Regions from separate parts of the Saccharopolyspora karakumensis genome, predicted to be linked through region 4. Evidence: riboswitches for the same ligand, from Rfam matches in the RefSeq annotation. Region 4 holds a riboswitch; each other region holds the start of a gene.
What was found. Region 4 has a riboswitch for cobalamin ahead of metE (5-methyltetrahydropteroyltriglutamate--homocysteine S-methyltransferase). Riboswitches for the same ligand answer to the same signal wherever they lie in the genome.

Region 1 (4,482 bases), on a different contig from region 4:
GTCCCGGTGGTTCCCGCTCGCGGTGTCACGCCCGAAGCTTGAGCGCCTGCTGGGATTCGAAGAGCGCCATCACGCCGGGCTGCTCGTCGTCCGGCCAGGTGCCGGGTCGCCAGACACCGGATTTGAGCAGCGCCCGGCCGCAGTGCACGAACAGCTCCCCGACCTCGACCACCACCGCCAGCGCCGGGGGCACTCCGTTGAGCGCGAGGTCGGCCATGAACGGCGCAGACCGCACGATGGTGGCGGTGCCGTTGACCCGCAGCACGTGGTTGGCGCCGGGGATCAGGAACAGCATCCCCACCTGCGGGTTCCGCAGCAGGTTGTGCAACCCGTCCATGCGCCGGTTGCCGGGCCGTTCGGCGTAGGCCAGCGTCTTGCCGTCGTCGAAGACCACGACGCTGCGGGCCGCGCGGCGAGACGTCGATCCTCGCGTCCTCGCCCGCGGTGGCCACGAAGAACAACCGCGACCGCTCGATGAACCGGCGGCTGACGCCGTCGATCCCGGAGACCACCTTCTCGGCGATCTCCGGGTGCGGCGGTGCGACGACCTCGCGGAGTTGTGCTGCGGAGGTGACCTGCTCGGCCTCACTCGGGTCCCACGAGGGCACGGAATCGTTCTCCTGATCAGTGGTGCGCGTCGGCGCGGGCTCAGCCCGCCTGGGCCTCCGCGATCAACGGCACGACCTCGTCCACCGCGTAGGACATGCCCGCGGCGGTGCCCGCCGAGAACGCCTGCACGGCCTGGTCGTCGTGCAGCACGACGGCGCGGTGCTCGCGGACCGACTGCAGCGACTGGAACATCTGGTCCTCGTCGACCTCCGCGGCGGACAGGCCGATCGGGAACATCACGGTCAGATCGGCGTTGAACAGGTCCATGCGCTCGGGCGAGACGCTGACGAAGAAGTTGTCCCCGGCCATCGCCTGCACGGCCGGCGACTGGCGGAATCCCAGCCGTTCCATGAACTCCAGGCGCGAACCGCCGTTGACGTAGGCGCCGTAGGAGCCGACCATCTTCGCGCCGACGGCCACGGTCTTGCCCGCGAACTGCGGGTGCGCGGCGGCGGCCTGCTGGAACTTCGCCTCCAGGTCGGCCTTCTGCTGCGCGGCTTCGGCGGACTTGCCCAGCGCCTTGCCGACCATGTCCAGCTGCTGGTCCCAGGTGGTCAGGTAGCTCTCGCCGCCCGGCGGGATGCTCACCACCGGAACGCCGAGCCGGTTGAGCAGGTTGTAGCGCTCCTTGTCGCCGCTGGCGCGGGTGTCGAGGACCAGGTCGGGCTGGAGCGCCGCGACGGCCTCCATGTCGACCTCCATGGTGCCGAGCATCTTCGGCGGCGTGGCGTAGCGCTTGTCGGCGGGGATCCACGGCGGGACGCCGTCGCCGCCCACCGGCAGCCAGTCGGCGGCGCCGACGGGCTGCACCCCGAGGCTCAGCGCGGTTTCGGCGTCGCCCCAGCCCAGCGCGACGACCCGCTGGGGACGCTCCGGAACGGTGACGTCACCGAACGCGGTCTCGATGGTGACCGGGAACTGGCCGTCCGCCGATCCGGCGGCAGGCGCGTCGTTCTCGGGACCGGCCGCGCCGCAGCCGGCCAGGGCGATTCCCAGCAGGACTGCCATGATCAGCCCCAGGGTCCGCATCCAGCGCATTTCCACACCTCGCAGTGAGTTAAGTGCGCCTAACCTAACTAACGCTCCGTGTGGAGTCCAGCCCGAGATCTACCCGCTGTGACCGACGTTCGTCACATTCGTCCACACCGGACGATCGACTGCTCACCCTCGGTTCATGAGCAACTTCCGGCCCGGTCGTGCGTTGAGCCTCACGAAGGCCCGGTCGGGGCGTTCGAGGGTGCGGAAGGACGCGATCGCGATGGACAGGCTCAACGGCAAGCGCGTGCTCGTGACAGGTGGAGCGTCGGGGATCGGGCAGGCCAGCGTGCTGCGCCTGCTCGACGAGGGGGCCAGGGTGCTGACCACCGACATCGACGAGGCCGGACTGAAGGAGACCTCGCGGCGCGCGGCCGACGCCGGCACCTGCGACCGACTGGGCACCCTGCCCCTGGACATCTCCCAGGAGGACGCCGTCGACGCGACGGTGCCGGCCGCGGCCGAGCAGCTGGGCGGGTTGGACGTGCTGGTCAACGCGGCGGGAATGCTGCGCAGCGCGCACACGCACGAGTGCTCGCTGGAGCTGTGGAACCGGATCCTCGCGGTCAACCTCACGGGCACCTTCCTGGTCACCCGCGCCGCGTTGCCCGCGCTGCTGGAGGCCGGAGGCGGGGTGGTGATCAACTTCAGCTCGACCTCGGCCAACTTCGCCCACCCGTACATGGCCGCCTACGCCGCGAGCAAGGGCGGCATCCAGTCGTTCACCCACAGCATCGCCCTGGAGTACGCCAAGCAGGGCCTGCGCGCCGTCTCGCTGGTGCCCGGCGCGATTCGCAGCGGCATCACCGAGACCACCGCGGACGGGCTGCCCGCCGACACCGACTGGGACCTGTTCACCAAGCTCTCCCCCGCCCTCGGCAGCGGATTCGCACCGCCGGAGCACGTGGCCGGGGTGGTCGCGATGCTCGCCTCCGACGACGGCGCCTTCATCACCGGCACCGAGATCCGCGTCGACGGCGGCACGCACCAGTAGTCCACAGTGGATCCTTCTTGACCCGGATCTTTCCGGAGCGAACCGGGCCTCCGCACAGCGTCATCACTGGTCACCGGCGATGCCACCCCGCAGCACGCGACGTCGAGGCGATCCGGCGCAACGGCCGCCGGATCGACGTCACCCCGGCCGGTTAGACTCGATCGCGAGCCGGTCGCGCCACGTGTGGCCGATGGGAATCCGGTCGGAAGCCGGAGCTGACGCGCAGCGGTAGGGGTGACGGGCGAGCCCGAGCCACTGGATCGCACTCGATCCGGGAAGGCGGCTCGCCCGGTGGAGCCCGAGCCCGAAGACCTGCCGGCTCCCCGGATCCGCACCCGGCTCCGGGAATCGGCCGACCAGGTCTCGCGCATGGGCCTGGGGTGAGGATTTCCGCACAACGTGTTCTTACGCTGGACGCGCACGGGCTTGATGCTGCTCTGCGCCACCGCACTCGCCGCCTGCAACGCACCCGCGACGGAGTCGGCTCCGCCTCGGGTGTCGCTGCCCAACTGCGACGGGCACGTCTCGGTGTCCGAACCACCGCGCCGCGCCGTGAGCCTCAACCAGTCGACCACCGAGATCATGCTGGCGCTGGGCCTGGCGGACCGGATGGTGGGCACCGCGACCTGGACCGATCCGGTCGATCCGGCGCTGGCCGCCGAGAACGCCCGGGTACCGCGGCTTTCCGACAACAACCCGTCGTTCGAATCGGTGCTGGCCGCCGAGCCCGACGTGGTGCTGGGCGCCTACCAGGCGGTGTTCACCGACGAGGGCGTGGCCTCGCGGGAGCGCTTCGCCGAGCTGGGGGTCCCCACCTACCTCTCGCCCTCCAACTGCTTTCCCGAGGAGGCGCCGCTCGCCGAGCCGGTCGAGCTCGACGACATCTACCGGGAGGTGCAGGAGATCGCCACGATCTTCGACGTCCCGCAGCGCGGCGAGGCGCTGGTGGCGCAGCTGCGGCAGCGGGTGGCCGACGCCCAGCGCAAGGCCGTTCCCCACCGGGACACCTCGGTGCTGTTCTGGTTCGCCCGCACCGAATCCCCTTACGTGGCGGGCTCGACCGGCGCGCCGGCGATCATGACCCGCACCCTCGGGGTGCGCAACGCCTACGACGACGTGCGCTCGATGTGGCCGCAGGTGTCGTGGGAGGACGTGCTCGCCCGCGACCCCGACCTGCTGGTGCTCGGCGACCTCACCCGCGACGGCGAAGGCGATTCCCTCGCCGCCAAGCAGGAATTCCTGCGCACCGACCCCGCGATGTCACGGCTGCCCGCCGTGGGCGAGGGCCGGTGGATGAGCATGACCGGCACCGAGATGAACATCAGCATGCGCACGATCACCGGCATCGAGCGGCTCGCCGACAGGTTGGCCGAGCTGGAGCGGCGGTGAGGACCGGACGCCTGCCCTCCTCGCTGATCGTGCTGGCCGGGATTCCGCTGCTGCTGCTGTCGATCGCCGTGGCGGTCACGCTCGGCCCGGCTCCCCTGTCGGTGACCGACGTGGCCGGGGTGGTGGGCGCGCGGCTGGGCCTGGGCGACACCGACGTGTCGCGGATCGGGCAGGGCATCGTCTGGCAGCTGCGGCTGCCGCGCGCGGTGCTCGCGGCGATCTGCGGCGCCGGGCTCGGGGTGTGCGGCGCGGTGTTGCAGTCGCTGCTGCGCAACCCGCTCGCCGACCCTTTCCTGCTGGGCGTGTCGGCGGGCGCCTCGACCGGCGCGGTGCTGGTGGTGATCCTCGGGCTGGGCGCGGGCGCGATCGGGTTGACCGCGGGTGCCTTCGCCGGTGCGCTGGTCGCGTTCGCGCTGGTGATGACCTTGGGCGCGGTGGCCGGTGGCACCACGACG
Region 2 (4,482 bases), on a different contig from region 4:
GGCCGGGCTGAGCGCGATCATGTGGGTGCTGGCCTACCTGGGGTTCTGCACGCCGTTCGTGATCAGCCTGCTCTCGGGCGTGGTCGCGGTACCGGTGGTGCTGCTCGTGCTGGCCGGGCTGGCGCTGCTGACGTTGCTGTCAGCTCGCGACGAGACCGATCGAGATGGTCACGAAAGCCGTCGCGCTCAACGCGTCCAGCGACTTCGAGACGCGGGGGTTCTTTAGCCGGTCGGCGATCCCGGCCGCCGCCAGCACGATGGTGACCTCCCAGATCGCCGCCAGCACCAGGAACACCACACCCAGCGCGACCAGCTGGAGCGCCGGTTGCGTCGACGCGCCGACGAACTGCGGCAGGAACGCGAGGCTGAACAGCAGCATCTTCGGGTTGGTCAGGTTGCTGAGCAGGCCGCGCAGGTAGGGGTTGGCGTCGTCCGGCGGCGGAACGTCCAGCGAGCCGGATTCCCGCCTGGTCAGCCAGTACCCGCGCACGATGGTGGCCGCGAGGTAGAGCAGGTAGGCCGCGCCCACCCACTTCAGGGCCACGAGCACGCCCGGGGCTTTGGTGATCAGCGCGCCCAGCCCTGAGATGACCACCGCGACCTGCAGCGCGCTGGCGCTGTGGATTCCGGCCAGCGCCAGCAGCCCCGCCTTGCGGCCGTGGTTCAGCGACGTGCGCAGCAGCAGGAAGACGTCCACTCCCGGTGTGATGATCACGACCGCGCTCGCCAGCAGGAAGGCGGGCAACGGCGTCGGGTCCAGGAGCACGGCGAATTCCTCTCCACTTCGGCAGCACGCACTGCCGCATCGCTTGATCAGGTTCTTCTCGTCATCCGGACAGGTGAGATCGGCGGATGCCGGTGGTGGAGGTACCCCGGTTTCGCGATGCCCTGGGATGGAGGCGCGACTGTCAACGGCGACATTCGCGAAAGGATTTGCTTCCGTAGTCGAGTTTAACGAAAAACTTTCCTGGGATGCTGTGAGTTGCGACTCGTGATGTTTCGGTGTGCGGGTGATTACGGTGTGTCCGCTCCGCCGATGACCGCGACAGCTGGAGGCACCGACTTTGGGCCGCGACGAACAGGGAATCGCCGACAAGACCCGTGCGCTGCGCGCGCTCGCCATCGCCGGAGCGGTCACCGCTCTTGCGGGCGCGAGCCCCGCCGCCCACGCGTCCCCGGCGATCACCGGGGACGACCAGCCGCAGTCCCGGATCCTCGGCGGCTCGGGCAGCACCACCGACGACGCGCCCTGGGTGGTCGCGCTGACCGACCGGTACGGCAACCAGTTCTGCGGCGGCACCCTGATCCGCGCGGGCGAGGTCGTCACCGCCGCGCACTGCGCGCACGATCCGCTCACCGGGGCCGAACGCTCGCCCGAGGACGTCCGCGTGATCGCCGGGCGCACCGACCTGCGCAGCTCGCAGGGCAGCGAAGCCGAGGTCGACGACGTGTGGGTGCACCCGGGTTACGAGGACTTCACCACCGGCGACGACCTCGCCGTCCTCAAGCTCAGCGCTCCGCTGCCGCAGCGCCCGCTTCCCGTGGTCGCGCCCGGCGAGACCGCGCCGTACGAGCCGGGCACCACGGCCCGCGTCTACGGATGGGGCCGGACCAGCGAGAACGGCCCGAACTCGGACACCCTGCGCTCGGTCGAGGTGCCCGTCGCAGCCGACGACGCCTGCCGCTCGGCCTACCCGAACTACGACCCGCGCAGCATGTTCTGCGCCGGGTACCCCGAAGGCGGGCGCGACGCCTGCGCCGGCGACTCCGGTGGGCCGATCGTCGCAGGTGGGCGGCTCATCGGCGTGGTGTCCTACGGCACCGGCTGCGGTCGTCCCGGCACGCCCGGCGTCTACACCAGGCTGTCGAACTACCCGATGTGAGCGGTGGGCGAGTGGTCTGCACAACTCCCGCCGCTGGCGAGTGCGGGAAACCGGGAAGTCCTGTGATATCCAGGTAAGGGTGACCCTTCAGCCGCTCGCGACCGCCGTGCAACGCGCCTACACCGCAGACCTCGACGCCTCCGACTTCTACCGGATGCTGCGGCTGCGGGTCGACGTCTTCGTCGTCGAGCAGGAATGCCCGTACCCCGAGCTCGACGGGCGTGACCTGGAGGACTCCACCCGCCACTTCTGGGTCGACTCCGCCGACGACTACGTGCTCGGATACCTGCGGCTGCTGGAAGACCCCGACGGCACCTACCGCATCGGCCGCGTCTGCACCGCCAAGAGCGCCCGGGGTCTGGGCATCGGCCGCAAGCTGATGCGCGCCGCCGTCGCCGAGGTGCAGAACTCGCCCGCCGTGCTGTCCGCCCAGGCCTACGCCAAGGACTTCTACGCCTCCTTCGGCTTCGTCGAGGCCGGGGACGAGTACCTCGAAGACGGCATCCCGCACGTCGAGATGCGACGCGAACCCCGCCGCGCGGGTGTTGCCGCCGGTCGCCGAATGTGAGTTGTGGCGCCGGATGGTTGGGCGCTTGATCGACGTCTGGGACGATGTCGGTGAATCCGTTTGCAAGGGGTGTTGGCAGGAAGCCGGTGCGAGTCCGGCACGGTCGGCGCCACTGTGACCGGGGAGCGGACCTCCCGCGCGAGCCACCGGGGTGACCTGGGAAGGCCGGAGGGACGTGACGATCCGGGAGTCAGGACACTGCGGCCCCTTGTTCCCGACAGCGGGGCGTCCGCACCCCGAGGAAGGAACCACACCGGCATGTCCGCTGCCCCTCGCTTCCCCTTCTCCGCCGTGGTCGGCCACGACGACCTGCGGCTCGCGCTGCTGCTCAACGCGGTGCACCCGCGCATCGGCGGTGTTCTGGTGCGCGGCGAGAAGGGCACGGCCAAGTCGACCGTCGTGCGCGCCCTCGCCTCGCTGCTGCCGACGCTGGACGTCGTCGACGACTGCCGCTTCGGCTGCGATCCCGCCGCGCCCGACCCGCAGTGCCCCGACGCGCCGCACGGCCCCACCGCGACCCGGCGGCCCGCGCAGCTCGTCGAACTGCCCGTCGGCGCCACCGAGGACCGGCTCATCGGCTCGCTCGACCTCGAACGCGCCCTGACCGAGGGCGTTCGCGCCTTCCAACCCGGCCTGCTCGCCGGAGCGCACCGCGGCGTGCTCTACGTCGACGAGGTCAACCTGCTGCACGACCACCTCGTGGACCTGCTGCTCGACGCCGCCGCCATGGGTCGCGCCCACGTCGAGCGCGACGGCGTGTCCGTCTCGCACGCCGCGTCGTTCCTGCTGGTCGGCACCATGAACCCGGAGGAAGGCGAGCTCCGGCCGCAGCTGCTCGACCGCTTCGGGCTCACCGTGCAGGTCGCCGCCTCCCGCGAGGTCGGCACCCGCACCGAGGTCGTCCGCCGCCGGCTCGCCTTCGAAGCCGACCCCGCCGGGTTCGCCGCCCACTGGGCCGATGCCGACGCCGAGCTCGCCGAGCACATCCGCGCCGCCCGTGCCCGGGTCGAGGACGTCGTGCTGCCCGACTCCGAACTCCGCCGGATCTCCGCGCTGTGCGCGGCCTTCGACGTCGACGGCATGCGCGCCGACCTGGTGCTGGCGCGCACCGCCATCGCCCACGCCGCCTGGCGCGGCGCCGACGCCGTCACCGAGGAGGACGTCGAAGCCGCCGCCCGCCTGGCCCTGCCGCACCGGCGCCGCCGCGACCCGTTCGACGAACCCGGCATGGCCGAGGACCAGCTGCAGCAGGCCCTCTCCGACGCCGCCGAGCAGGCCGAGGACCAGCCGCCGGAAGACCCCGACGACGACCCCGACGGAGGGCCCGACGGCGGTCCCGGTGGCGGCGGCGAACCGCAGGACGAGCCCACCGGTCCCACCGGCGGCGGAGGCGGCGAGGAGCAGGACCAGCAGCCCGGTGGCGGCGACTCCGAACGCGCCCCCGTCGGCGCCGGGCAGTCGTTCCGCGCCCGGTTGCTGGAAGTGCCCGGACTCGGCGAAGGCGCACCCGGCCGCCGGTCCCGCGCCCGCTCCCGCAGCGGACGCACCACCCGCGCCACCACCGTCGGGGGCCACGGACTGCACCTCACCGCCACCCTCGCCGCAGCCGCTCCCCACCAGGCCGCGCGCGGGCGCAGCGGACCCGGCCTCGTCCTGCGCTCCGACGACGTCCGCCGATCCCTGCGCGAAGGCCGTGAGGGCAACCTCGTGCTCTTCGCCGTCGACGCCTCCGGCTCCATGGCCGCCCGCGACCGGATGACCGCCGTCAGCGGCGCCGTCCTGTCCCTGCTGCGCGACGCCTACCAGCGGCGGGACAAGGTCGGTGTGATCACCTTCCGCGGTGACAAGGCCGAAGTCGCCCTGCCGCCCACCTCGTCGGTCGACATCGCCGCCGCCCGGCTCCGGCGGATGCGCACCGGCGGACGCACCCCGCTCGCCGACGGACTGCTGCGTACCCAGCACGTCATCCGGACCGAGAGCACCCGCGACCCGCAGCGCCGGCCGCTCGTCGTCCTGCTCACCGACGGCAAG
Region 3 (4,482 bases), on a different contig from region 4:
CAGCCCGATCAGCGTGAGCAGGATCGCCGGGTTCCACTCGCCCTCGGCCGCGACCTGCCCGCCCAGGGTGACCAGCACCGCCAGCACGCCGAGCACCAGGCCGAGGAGCCGCCACCGGCTCAGCCGCTCCCGCAGCAGCACTGCCGCCAGCGAGGCCGTGAGCACCGGGTTCATCGAGATCACCAGGGCCGTCACCGAGGCGTGCACCCCGGCGGCCATGCCGCCGTAGCACCCGCCGAACTGCATCGCGTGCGTCAGCAGACCGGCCGCCGCGCTGTGCCCGAGATCGCCGCCGGTCGGCCAGGCGGCCCGGCGCACCAGCGCGATCGCCGTGAGCACCGCGGCAGCCAGCGCCAGGCGCACGGCGGTCAGCAGGAACGGCGGCGCGGCGGCGACCCCCAGAGCTCCGGTCGGGTATCCGCTGGCCCAGAAGAAGACGACGGGTGCGGCGAGCGAGAGCGGGATCGACCGCGACGTGTGCATGCTCAGGAGAATTCCGGGCCTGCTCAGCCACGTCCAACAACGATAAGCGATCGCGATCGATCGCGGTTCCTGATCGGTCTAGGCTGGAGGGCATGAGTGCAGTGCTCGACGTCGTCGCGCTGCGCAGCCTGGTGGCCGTCGCCGACTGCGGCGGGTTCCACCGGGCAGCTGCGGCGCTGTACCTGACGCAGTCCGCGATCAGCCAGCACCTGCGCAAGCTCGAACGCGCGCTGGACCGCAAGCTCGTCGTCCGCGAGGGCAGGCACGCCCGGTTCACCGCCGACGGCGAGCTCCTGCTCGCCGAGGCCCGCCGCATCCTCGACGTCCACGACGAGGCGGTGCGCCGGCTCGGCGCCGAAGGGCGCGGCACGCTGGTGTTCGGCTCCACCGAGCACGCCGCCGACCGGCTGCTGCCCGAGCTGGCCTCGGGGATGCGCACGGCGTTCCCGGACCGCGAGATCCGCTTCCGGCTGGACCGCACGGCGCGGCTCGCCGACTCGGTCGACCGCGGCAGCATCGACATCGCGCTGCTCATCGACGACACCGTCTGCTCCCGCAGCATCGACGCAGGTCGTTTCCGGCTGGAGTGGTTCTCCGCCCCGGACTGGCAGCCGCCCCCCGAGGACCGGCCGCTGCCGATGGTCGTGTTCGACCAGCCCTGCACGCTGCGCAGGCACGCGATCGAGGCGATGGACGCCCTCGGCAGGGGACCGGACCTGGTCTGCGAAGCGGCCGACCTCTCCGGCGTGCTCGCCGCGACGCGCGCCGGCCTCGGCGTGACGCTGCTGCCCTCGACCAAGACCCGGCCGGTCGGGCTGATCGAGCGCCGCGACCTGCCGCGCCTGGACCCCGTTCAACTCCGGGTGCGCGCCAGGCCGGGCCTGCCCGTGGACGTCGCCGAAGTCGCCGCGCACGTCGTCCGCGACGTCCTCGCGGAGGTCGCGTGAGCAGTCCGGGCGGACCCGGACTGCCCGCTGGGATCGCCACCTCCGGTGGTCGAGGTCTCCCGCTGATCAGGCGGGCAGGTGGACGCGCCTGTGGAGTCGGTCTCCGATGTCGCTGGAGGCGTTGTCCAGGAGCTTGTGGGCGAGTTCGAAGAGGGCTCGGGCGATGGCGATCTCGTCGCCGATCTGCGGTACCTCGGGGTCGTCGGGGTGCCTGCGGGCCGTGCCGTGGCCGTGCAGCGCTTGCCCGGCGGGAGTGGTGAACCCGACGTCCGCGGTCGTCTTCGCCCCTGCCTCCACGACCTGCAGGTTCAACGTGATCGAGTGCGTCTCGTTCATGGTGGCCTCCTTGACGCAGCATCGAGCCGGAGCACTGTGCTCACCCGACCGGGTACCCCCGATTGCGCCGGTTGAAAGCGGCATCAGCCGACAGGACGAGCCCGCAGATCACGCAACGTGATCGATTTCACCAGGTTTGACCTCGGACCGTAGATCAGGCAAGGATGACCGTCGCCGACAGTGCAGGAACCCGGTGCGAATCCGGGACGGTCCCGCCACTGTGACCGGGGAGTGGTCCCCACCCATCGCCACGGCTGTCACCAGCTGGAAGGCGGGGGAACCACGTCGATCCGGGAGTCAGGACACTGCGCGCCGGCCCCGTGCCGCGAACCCGCGGCGCGCGGCCACCGAACCCCGGGCGGGAGAACCCAGGAGGTCGGATATCCCATGAGTCGGGATGCCGAAGTGAGCCGGCACACCACCGGTTGGGGCGCGCGCGAGCGCCGGAAGTCAGCGGTCCTGCTGGCCGCGATCGGAGCACTGCACCTCGCGGGATGGGGTGCCTACCTGCTGCACGAGCAGGCGTTCAGCGCCGCCGGAGGCCTCGCCGCGGCCGGCACCACCGCGTACCTGCTCGGCCTGCGGCACGGCTTCGACGCCGACCACGTCGCCGTCATCGACGACGCCACCCGGCTGCTGATGCAGCGCGGCAGGCGTCCGGTGTCCACCGGCATGTGGTTCGCCCTCGGCCACGCCAGCGTCGTCATGCTGCTGGCCTGCGCGGTCGCGTTCATCGCCGGACCCGCCGCCCAGCAGTGGGCCGAGCAGACCGGCGTGCGCATGGCCACCGCCGTCGACCTGATCGTGGTCGCCGTGCTGACCGCCCTCGCCGTGCTCAACGCGCTCGTGCTGCGCGACGCGTGGCGGCTGCTGCGCCGCGCCCGCAGCGGCGCCATCGACGAAGCCGAGGTCGAGATCGTCCTCGGGCGCCGCGGCCTGCTCGCACGCCTGCTGCGCGGCCGGATGCAGGGCGTGGCCCGGTCCTGGCACCTGTTCGGCATCGGCCTGCTGTTCGGCCTCGGCATGCAGACCGCGACCGAGATCACCGTCCTGGCGATGGTCACCCCCGGCGCGAACCTGTCGGCCATCGCCGTGCTGAGCCTGCCGCTGCTGTTCGCCGCCGGAATGTGCACAGTGGACAGCGTGGACGGAATCCTGATGTCCCGCGCCTACACCTGGTCCCTGGCCCGGCCGCTGCGGCGGCTGTGGGTCAACGTCACCACCACCGCGCTGACCGTGGGGCTCGCCGCGCTGGTCGCCTTCGTCGTGCTCTGCGGAGTCCTGGCCGAATCCGGCCTGGACTTCCTCGGCGGGGTCGCCGCGATCGCGGACCAGTTCGAGCTGCTCGGATACCTGACCCTGGGCCTGTTCCTGCTGGTCTGGGGCGGTGCGGCGGCGTGGTGGCGGTTCACCGCCCGCAAAAGCGCGGAAATCGCATAGGAAACAGGAACGACCATGAGGCGCACAGTCCACCCGATCGAGACCGAGTCCTACCGGATCATGCGGTCACGAGCCGACTTCGACCGGTTCGAACCGCTGACCCGGGAGGTCGTCGAACGCGTCGTGCACACCACCGCCGACCCCAGCTGGACCGGCGAGGTCGTCGCGGACGAAGCCGCGCTGCGGCAAGGCCGCGACGCCCTGCTCGCGGGTGCGCCGCTGATCACCGACGTGCGCATGGTCGCCTCCGGCATCACCGCCCGCGAGGTCGGCATCGGCCTGGACTTCCCGGGCGTCACCGAGCTCGCCGCCGCCGAAGGGCTCACCCGCTCCGCGGCCGGGATGCGGCTCGCGGCGGCCGAACACCCGCGCGGCGCGGTGTGGGCCGTCGGCAACGCCCCCACCGCGCTCCTCGAACTGCTCCGGCTCGCCGAGAACGGCGAACTGGAACCGGCGCTGATCGTCGGAGTCCCGGTCGGCTTCGTCGGCGCCGTGGACAGCAAGGCCGCACTGCGGCGCAGCGGCCTACCGGCCGTGAGCACCCTGACCGAACGTGGTGGGGCGGCGATCGCCGCCGCCGCCATCAACGCCCTGCTCTACTGGGCAGAACCTGGAGGTAACCGGTGACCGAACCGCTGCTGGTCGTGGGCCACGGCACGGTGGACGAACGAGGCGTCGCGCAGTTCCACGCCTTCCTCGAACGGCTCAAGGCCCGGATGTCTGCAGCCGGCGTCGACAGCTCGGGCGGGTTCATCGAGCTGTCCGCCCCCGCGGTCACCGAAGCCTGGACCGAACTGACCGACAAGGGCCACCGCCGGATGGCCGCGGTGCCGCTGGTGCTGGTCGCCGCCGGGCACGGCAAGGGAGACATCCCCGCCGCGCTGGAACGCGAAGTCCGCCGCCACCCGGGCACGTCCTTCGTCTTCGGGCGCCCGCTCGGCCCGCACCCGATCCTGCTGGAGCTGCTCGCCGAGCGGATCGCCGAGCAGGTCCCGCGCGACGAATGGGCCGACACGGCAGTGGTTCTCGTGGGCCGCGGCTCGACCGACCCCGACGCCAACGCCGAGGTGTGCAAGGTCTCACGCCTCTTGCAGGAGACCTGCGGTTTCGAGACGGTTGAGACCGCGTTCATCTCCCTGGCATCGCCGGACGTCCCTGGCGGGCTGGACCGGGCTCGCAAGCTCGGGGCCAAGCGCGTCGTGGTGGCCCCGTACTTCCTGTTCGACGGCGTGCTGCCGCAGCGCGTCGTGACGCAGGCGCGCGAGTGGGCCCAGAC
Region 4 (4,482 bases):
TCGCTGCTCGGCCCGCAGCGGCAGCAGCTCGCGCAGCGCGGGCTCGTCGACCTGCACCACGCGGATACCGGCGGCCTCCAGGTCGCGGACCTCGTCGCGGATGGCGAGCGCGACCTGCCGGGCGGTGTCGGCCTGCGGCTGGTCGTCGCGGACGAACGACCACGCCAGCATCGTGACGGGCCCGGTCAGCATTCCCTTGACCGGCTTGTCGGTGAGCCGCTGCGCGTGCGCCGCCCACTCGAAGGTCATCGGGTCCGGTCGCCGCACGTCGCCGAACAGGATCGGCGGCCGCACGCACCGGGAGCCGTAGGACTGCACCCACCCGTTGTCGGTGGCGGCGAAACCGTCGAGCTGCTCGGCGAAGTACTGCACCATGTCGTTGCGCTCGGGTTCGCCGTGCACCAGCACGTCCAGGCCGATGTCCTCCTGCAGCGCGATGACCCGCTCGACCTCGTCGCGCATCCGCTGCCGGTAGGTGGCCGCGTCGATGCGCCCGGCGCGCAGCGCGGCCCGCGCCTTGCGGACGTCGGTGGTCTGCGGGAACGATCCGATCGTGGTGGTCGGCAGCGGCGGCAGGCGGAGCGACTTCTGCTGCGCTTCCCGCCGCTTCGCGTAATGGGTGCGACGGGAGTCCTGGGGGCGCAGCGAGTCGAGTCGCGCGCGAACGCGGTTGTCGCGCACCCGCTCCGCCCGCACCCGGTCGGCCACCGCCGCTCGCGCCTCGATCAGCTCGGTCTCGACGACCTCGCGGCCCTCGCGCAACGCCCGTCCGAGGGTGACGACCTCGCGGACCTTCTGCGCGGCGAACGACAGCCACGGCTTGACCTGCGGATCCAGATTGGTCTCGGCCTCGACGTCGTAGGGCACGTGCAGCAGCGAGCAGGACGTGCCGATGCTCACCTCACCGGCCGAGCCGAGCAGCGTCGCCGCCGCCGTCATGCACCGGTCGAGGTCGGCGCGCCAGATGTTGCGGCCGTCGATCACCCCCGCGACCAGCGACTTGTCCCGCAATCCGGGCGTGGCGGCGACTCGGTCCGCAGTGGACGGATCGGTGACCAGGTCCAGGGCGACGCCCTCGATCGGCGCGGCGGCGAGAACGCCGAGCGCGTCACCGGGATCACCGAAGTAGCAGGCGGTGAGGATCGCGGGGCGTTCGGCGAGGTCGCCGAGGCGCCGGTAGGTGTTGCGCAGCGCCTCGAGCTCCTGCGGCGTGCGGTCGGCGGCCAGCGCGGGCTCGTCGAGCTGCACCCACCGGGCACCGGCCCGGTGGAGTTCACCGAGCAGCTGCTCGTAGGCGTCGGTGAGTTCGGCGAGCTTGTCCAGCGGGTCGAAGCCCTCTTCGGAAGGTTTGGACAGCAGCAGGAAGGTCAGCGGCCCCACCAGCACCGGCCGGGTCTCCACCCCGAGCTCGCGCGCCTGGAGGAACTGCTCGACGGCGGTGCGGTCGGTGAGCGAGAAGCGCGTGTCCGGGCCGATTTCGGGGACCAGGTAGTGGTAGTTGGTGTCGAACCACTTCGTCATCTCCAGCGGCGGCACGGCCTCGGTACCGCGGGCCATGGCGAAGTAGGTGTCCAGCGCGCCGAGCCCCAGCTCGGCGTAGCGGCGCGGAACGGCGCCGAAGGTGACGGCGGTGTCCAGGACGTGGTCGTAGTAGGAGAACGTGTTGCCCGGCACCGAGTCGAGGCCGGCTTCGGCCAGACCTCGCCAGGTGTCCTCCCGCAGCCGGCGCGCGACCTCCCGCAGGTCCGCTTCGCCGCTGCGGCCCGCCCAGTAGGACTCCAGGGCGCGCTTGAGCTCCCGGTGCGGTCCGATCCGGGGATGTCCGAGTACGGTGGATCCGATCTTGCTGGTCAACGCTCTCTCCTCGCGAGCTCGACGTGATCGGTCGAGGACTTCGCGACGGGCACGCGCCGACCAGCGGACGCACGTCGCCCGCTGATCGTCCGCCAGGCCCTCCCGCGAGACCTCGGACCAGCGCGCACCGTCGGTGCGCGCGCGGGTGGCAGGTCTTCGGACTCGCGGGCACCCGGTCTCGTCTGCAAGACCGGTCCTACTGGCCGTCGCTTCCCGGACGCGTGACGTCCAGTGCTCATGACGGCGGTCGTTCCCGCTCACCGCTGCGGGGCAGTCCCGGATTCGCACCGGGTTCCCTCTTGCCTCGTCCCATCGCGCTCAACCGCTCGACCGGACGAACCACCAGCACCCTCAGGCTAACCATCCGCGGGCACGAAACAACCCCGCGCAGCTCCCGGCGGGGTCCCCGTCTCGGCTCTGAGCTCCCGTTCGACACCCGGAGGAGATCCCGATCACGCCGTGCTCAGCCGGTCTTGGCGGCACCGATGGTGAAGGGCGTGCCGAACGGGTCCTTGATCTCGGCGATGCGGCCGTAGGCCATGTCGTAGGGCGGCTGGACCACGCCGCCCGCGCCGGCGGCGCGTCGTGCGGTGGCGTCGGCGTCGTCGACCATGAACAGCGTGCCCCAGGACGAAGCGGTGGCCGACGGGTCGCCGAAGATGCCGCCGATCTCGTGGCCGTCGGGGCGGCGCAGGAACGTGAAGTCACCTTCGCCGAGGTGCCCTTCGCTGTCCGTGCTCAAGCCGAAGACCTTCGAGTAGAACTCGCGCGCCGGCCCCGGGTCCGGGGTGACGAGATCGTTGCGCAGCAACGTGTTCGGCTCGTTGACGAGGCGGGCCCCGATGTGGCGATTGCCGTGCCAGAGCCCGAACTGCCCGCCGACCGGGTCCTTGAGGATCGCCATCCGACCCTTGTCCATCACGTCCATGGGCGGGGTGATCACCTGACCGTCGGCGGCCTCCGCCTTGGACACGGTGCCGGCGACGTCATCGGTGGCGAAGTAGACGTTCCACCAGAACTCGGTCGCTCCCGGGTCGTGGTGGGGCATGAGCGCGGCGACTTCCCTGCCCCGGAGCAGGCACATCGTGTAGCGGCCCATCTCCTCGGACCCCACGTCGAACTCCCATCCGAAGACGGCGCCGTAGAACTGCATCGCACGATCGAGGTCCGGGATCCCCAGATCGATCCACGCGGGCGTCCCGTTGGGCTGCACCGCAATCACTTCCGCCATGACTCCTCCTCCGCTTCCGGGAACTGCCACGACGGTAACCAGCAGCCCCGACAAATCGCCTACCGAGCGCGGGAGCGTCACCCCGGGTGACGCGGACGAGCTCTCAGGACTTGATCGGGGACCACGCCCGCAGCCACGTGTCGGGATTGCTGAGGTCAGGGGTGGCCGTCGCGTTGCGCACGACCGGAACGCGCATCAGCACCCCGAAGTTGTCCGGGTCGACGATCCGGTGCTTGAGCCGCTCGTGGTTGCGCTCGCGCAGCTCGGGGTCGGTCAGGCAGCGGACCGCGCCGAACCCGCCGCGGGTGAACACACCGCTGCACAAGGTCAGGCTGCGCCGCACGTTGTAGGGGTTCGGGAAGCGCGCCAGCATCCCCACGTCCTCGATCAACCGGTCGTCGTGCAGCGTCGGGCGGTACTGCCGGGACTCCTCGGCGACCTCGAAGACCTCCCCGTGCCCGAGGTCGTCGACCTCGACCTGGCGCACCGGCAGGCCGAAGCGCACCTGGCGCCGCATCGGGTTCATCGCCGGGCTGCCCAGCAGCACCAGGTGCGCCTGCAGGTCGTGGGGGTCGATGCGGCGGGCGATGTCGAACCGCACGTCCGAGGCGGGGTTCAGCGCCCGGACGTGCCCGTAGAGCTCGATCAACGAGTCCCCGTCGGCGTAGGAGGACATCCCGATGTAGTTGCGCCGCTCGGGCGAGGCCAGCGGCGAGAGGTTCCGAGCCGGAACGCGCCCGGTGAGGATGCGCACCGGGCCGCCGTCGGGGAACCTCCAGAAGTCCGAGAACCCCTGCGCCGAGGCGGGTTCCTCCGCGTGGGACCGCAGCGCGTCGAGCTCCTCCTTGAGCGTCGCCCGGAGCAGGCGCTCCTGCTCGGTGAGCGAGGCCGTCGAGGGCAGTTTCCCGTTCCTCGAGGGGTTCTCGGACGCGAAGAAGGTCGCGTAGTCGCCGAGCCGGGGCGGTGGCGGCACCTTCACGCCGCCTTCCCACTGCGAGACGCTGGAGACGGCTACGCCGAGCACCCGCGCCAGCTTCCCCTGGGTCAGGCCGTGTGCCTGGCGCAGCTCCCGCAGCCGTGCGCCGAGTCCGGCCCGCTGTGCGCTCACCATCGCCGCCTCCTCGCGATCAGGACTTCGGTGCCCACTCGTAGAGCCGGTTCGCCGGGTTCTGCAGGTCGGGTGTGCCGGTCACGTGCCGCATCACCGGAACCCGCATCAGCACCCCGAAGCGGTCGAGGTCCTCGACGTTGTCGTGGAGGTAGGCGAGGTTGCGGACCTTGGCCTGCGGATCGGTCAGGCAGCGCACCGCGCCGAAGCCTCCTCTGGTGAACACCCCGCTGCAGAAGGTGAGCGTGCGGCGAATGTTGTTCGGGTTCGGGATCCGCGCGAGCATTCC

Region 1: linked by a shared signal. The riboswitch ahead of E1202_RS12725 (ABC transporter substrate-binding protein) and the one ahead of metE (5-methyltetrahydropteroyltriglutamate--homocysteine S-methyltransferase) in region 4 are both predicted to bind cobalamin.
Region 2: linked by a shared signal. The riboswitch ahead of E1202_RS18320 (putative cobaltochelatase) and the one ahead of metE (5-methyltetrahydropteroyltriglutamate--homocysteine S-methyltransferase) in region 4 are both predicted to bind cobalamin.
Region 3: linked by a shared signal. The riboswitch ahead of E1202_RS30210 (HoxN/HupN/NixA family nickel/cobalt transporter) and the one ahead of metE (5-methyltetrahydropteroyltriglutamate--homocysteine S-methyltransferase) in region 4 are both predicted to bind cobalamin.

The regions. Positions count from the first base shown of each region.
Region 1 covers NZ_SMLA01000014.1:109,363-113,844, forward strand. Annotated here, with positions in the region: gene E1202_RS12705 (MFS transporter) at 1-42, shown strand, start outside; gene E1202_RS32155 (pyridoxamine 5'-phosphate oxidase family protein) at 26-394, opposite strand; gene E1202_RS32160 (hypothetical protein) at 445-624, shown strand; gene E1202_RS12715 (iron-siderophore ABC transporter substrate-binding protein) at 649-1,647, opposite strand; gene E1202_RS12720 (SDR family NAD(P)-dependent oxidoreductase) at 1,868-2,638, shown strand; cobalamin riboswitch at 2,791-2,972, shown strand; gene E1202_RS12725 (ABC transporter substrate-binding protein) at 3,038-4,027, shown strand; gene E1202_RS12730 (FecCD family ABC transporter permease) at 4,024-4,482, shown strand, end outside.
Region 2 covers NZ_SMLA01000028.1:10,453-14,934, reverse strand. Annotated here, with positions in the region: gene E1202_RS18340 (MFS transporter) at 1-226, shown strand, start outside; gene E1202_RS18335 (LysE family translocator) at 140-766, opposite strand; gene E1202_RS18330 (S1 family peptidase) at 1,065-1,883, shown strand; gene E1202_RS18325 (GNAT family N-acetyltransferase) at 1,963-2,451, shown strand; cobalamin riboswitch at 2,502-2,674, shown strand; gene E1202_RS18320 (putative cobaltochelatase) at 2,710-4,482, shown strand, end outside.
Region 3 covers NZ_SMLA01000092.1:5,055-9,536, reverse strand. Annotated here, with positions in the region: gene E1202_RS30225 (DMT family transporter) at 1-483, opposite strand, end outside; gene E1202_RS30220 (LysR substrate-binding domain-containing protein) at 576-1,430, shown strand; gene E1202_RS30215 (DUF1876 domain-containing protein) at 1,497-1,766, opposite strand; cobalamin riboswitch at 1,950-2,074, shown strand; gene E1202_RS30210 (HoxN/HupN/NixA family nickel/cobalt transporter) at 2,154-3,206, shown strand; gene E1202_RS30205 (precorrin-8X methylmutase) at 3,222-3,833, shown strand; gene E1202_RS30200 (sirohydrochlorin chelatase) at 3,830-4,482, shown strand, end outside.
Region 4 covers NZ_SMLA01000027.1:26,233-30,714, reverse strand. Annotated here, with positions in the region: gene metE (5-methyltetrahydropteroyltriglutamate--homocysteine S-methyltransferase) at 1-1,854, opposite strand, end outside; cobalamin riboswitch at 1,985-2,213, opposite strand; gene E1202_RS18035 (VOC family protein) at 2,318-3,085, opposite strand; gene E1202_RS18030 (helix-turn-helix domain-containing protein) at 3,189-4,196, opposite strand; gene E1202_RS18025 (helix-turn-helix domain-containing protein) at 4,213-4,482, opposite strand, start outside.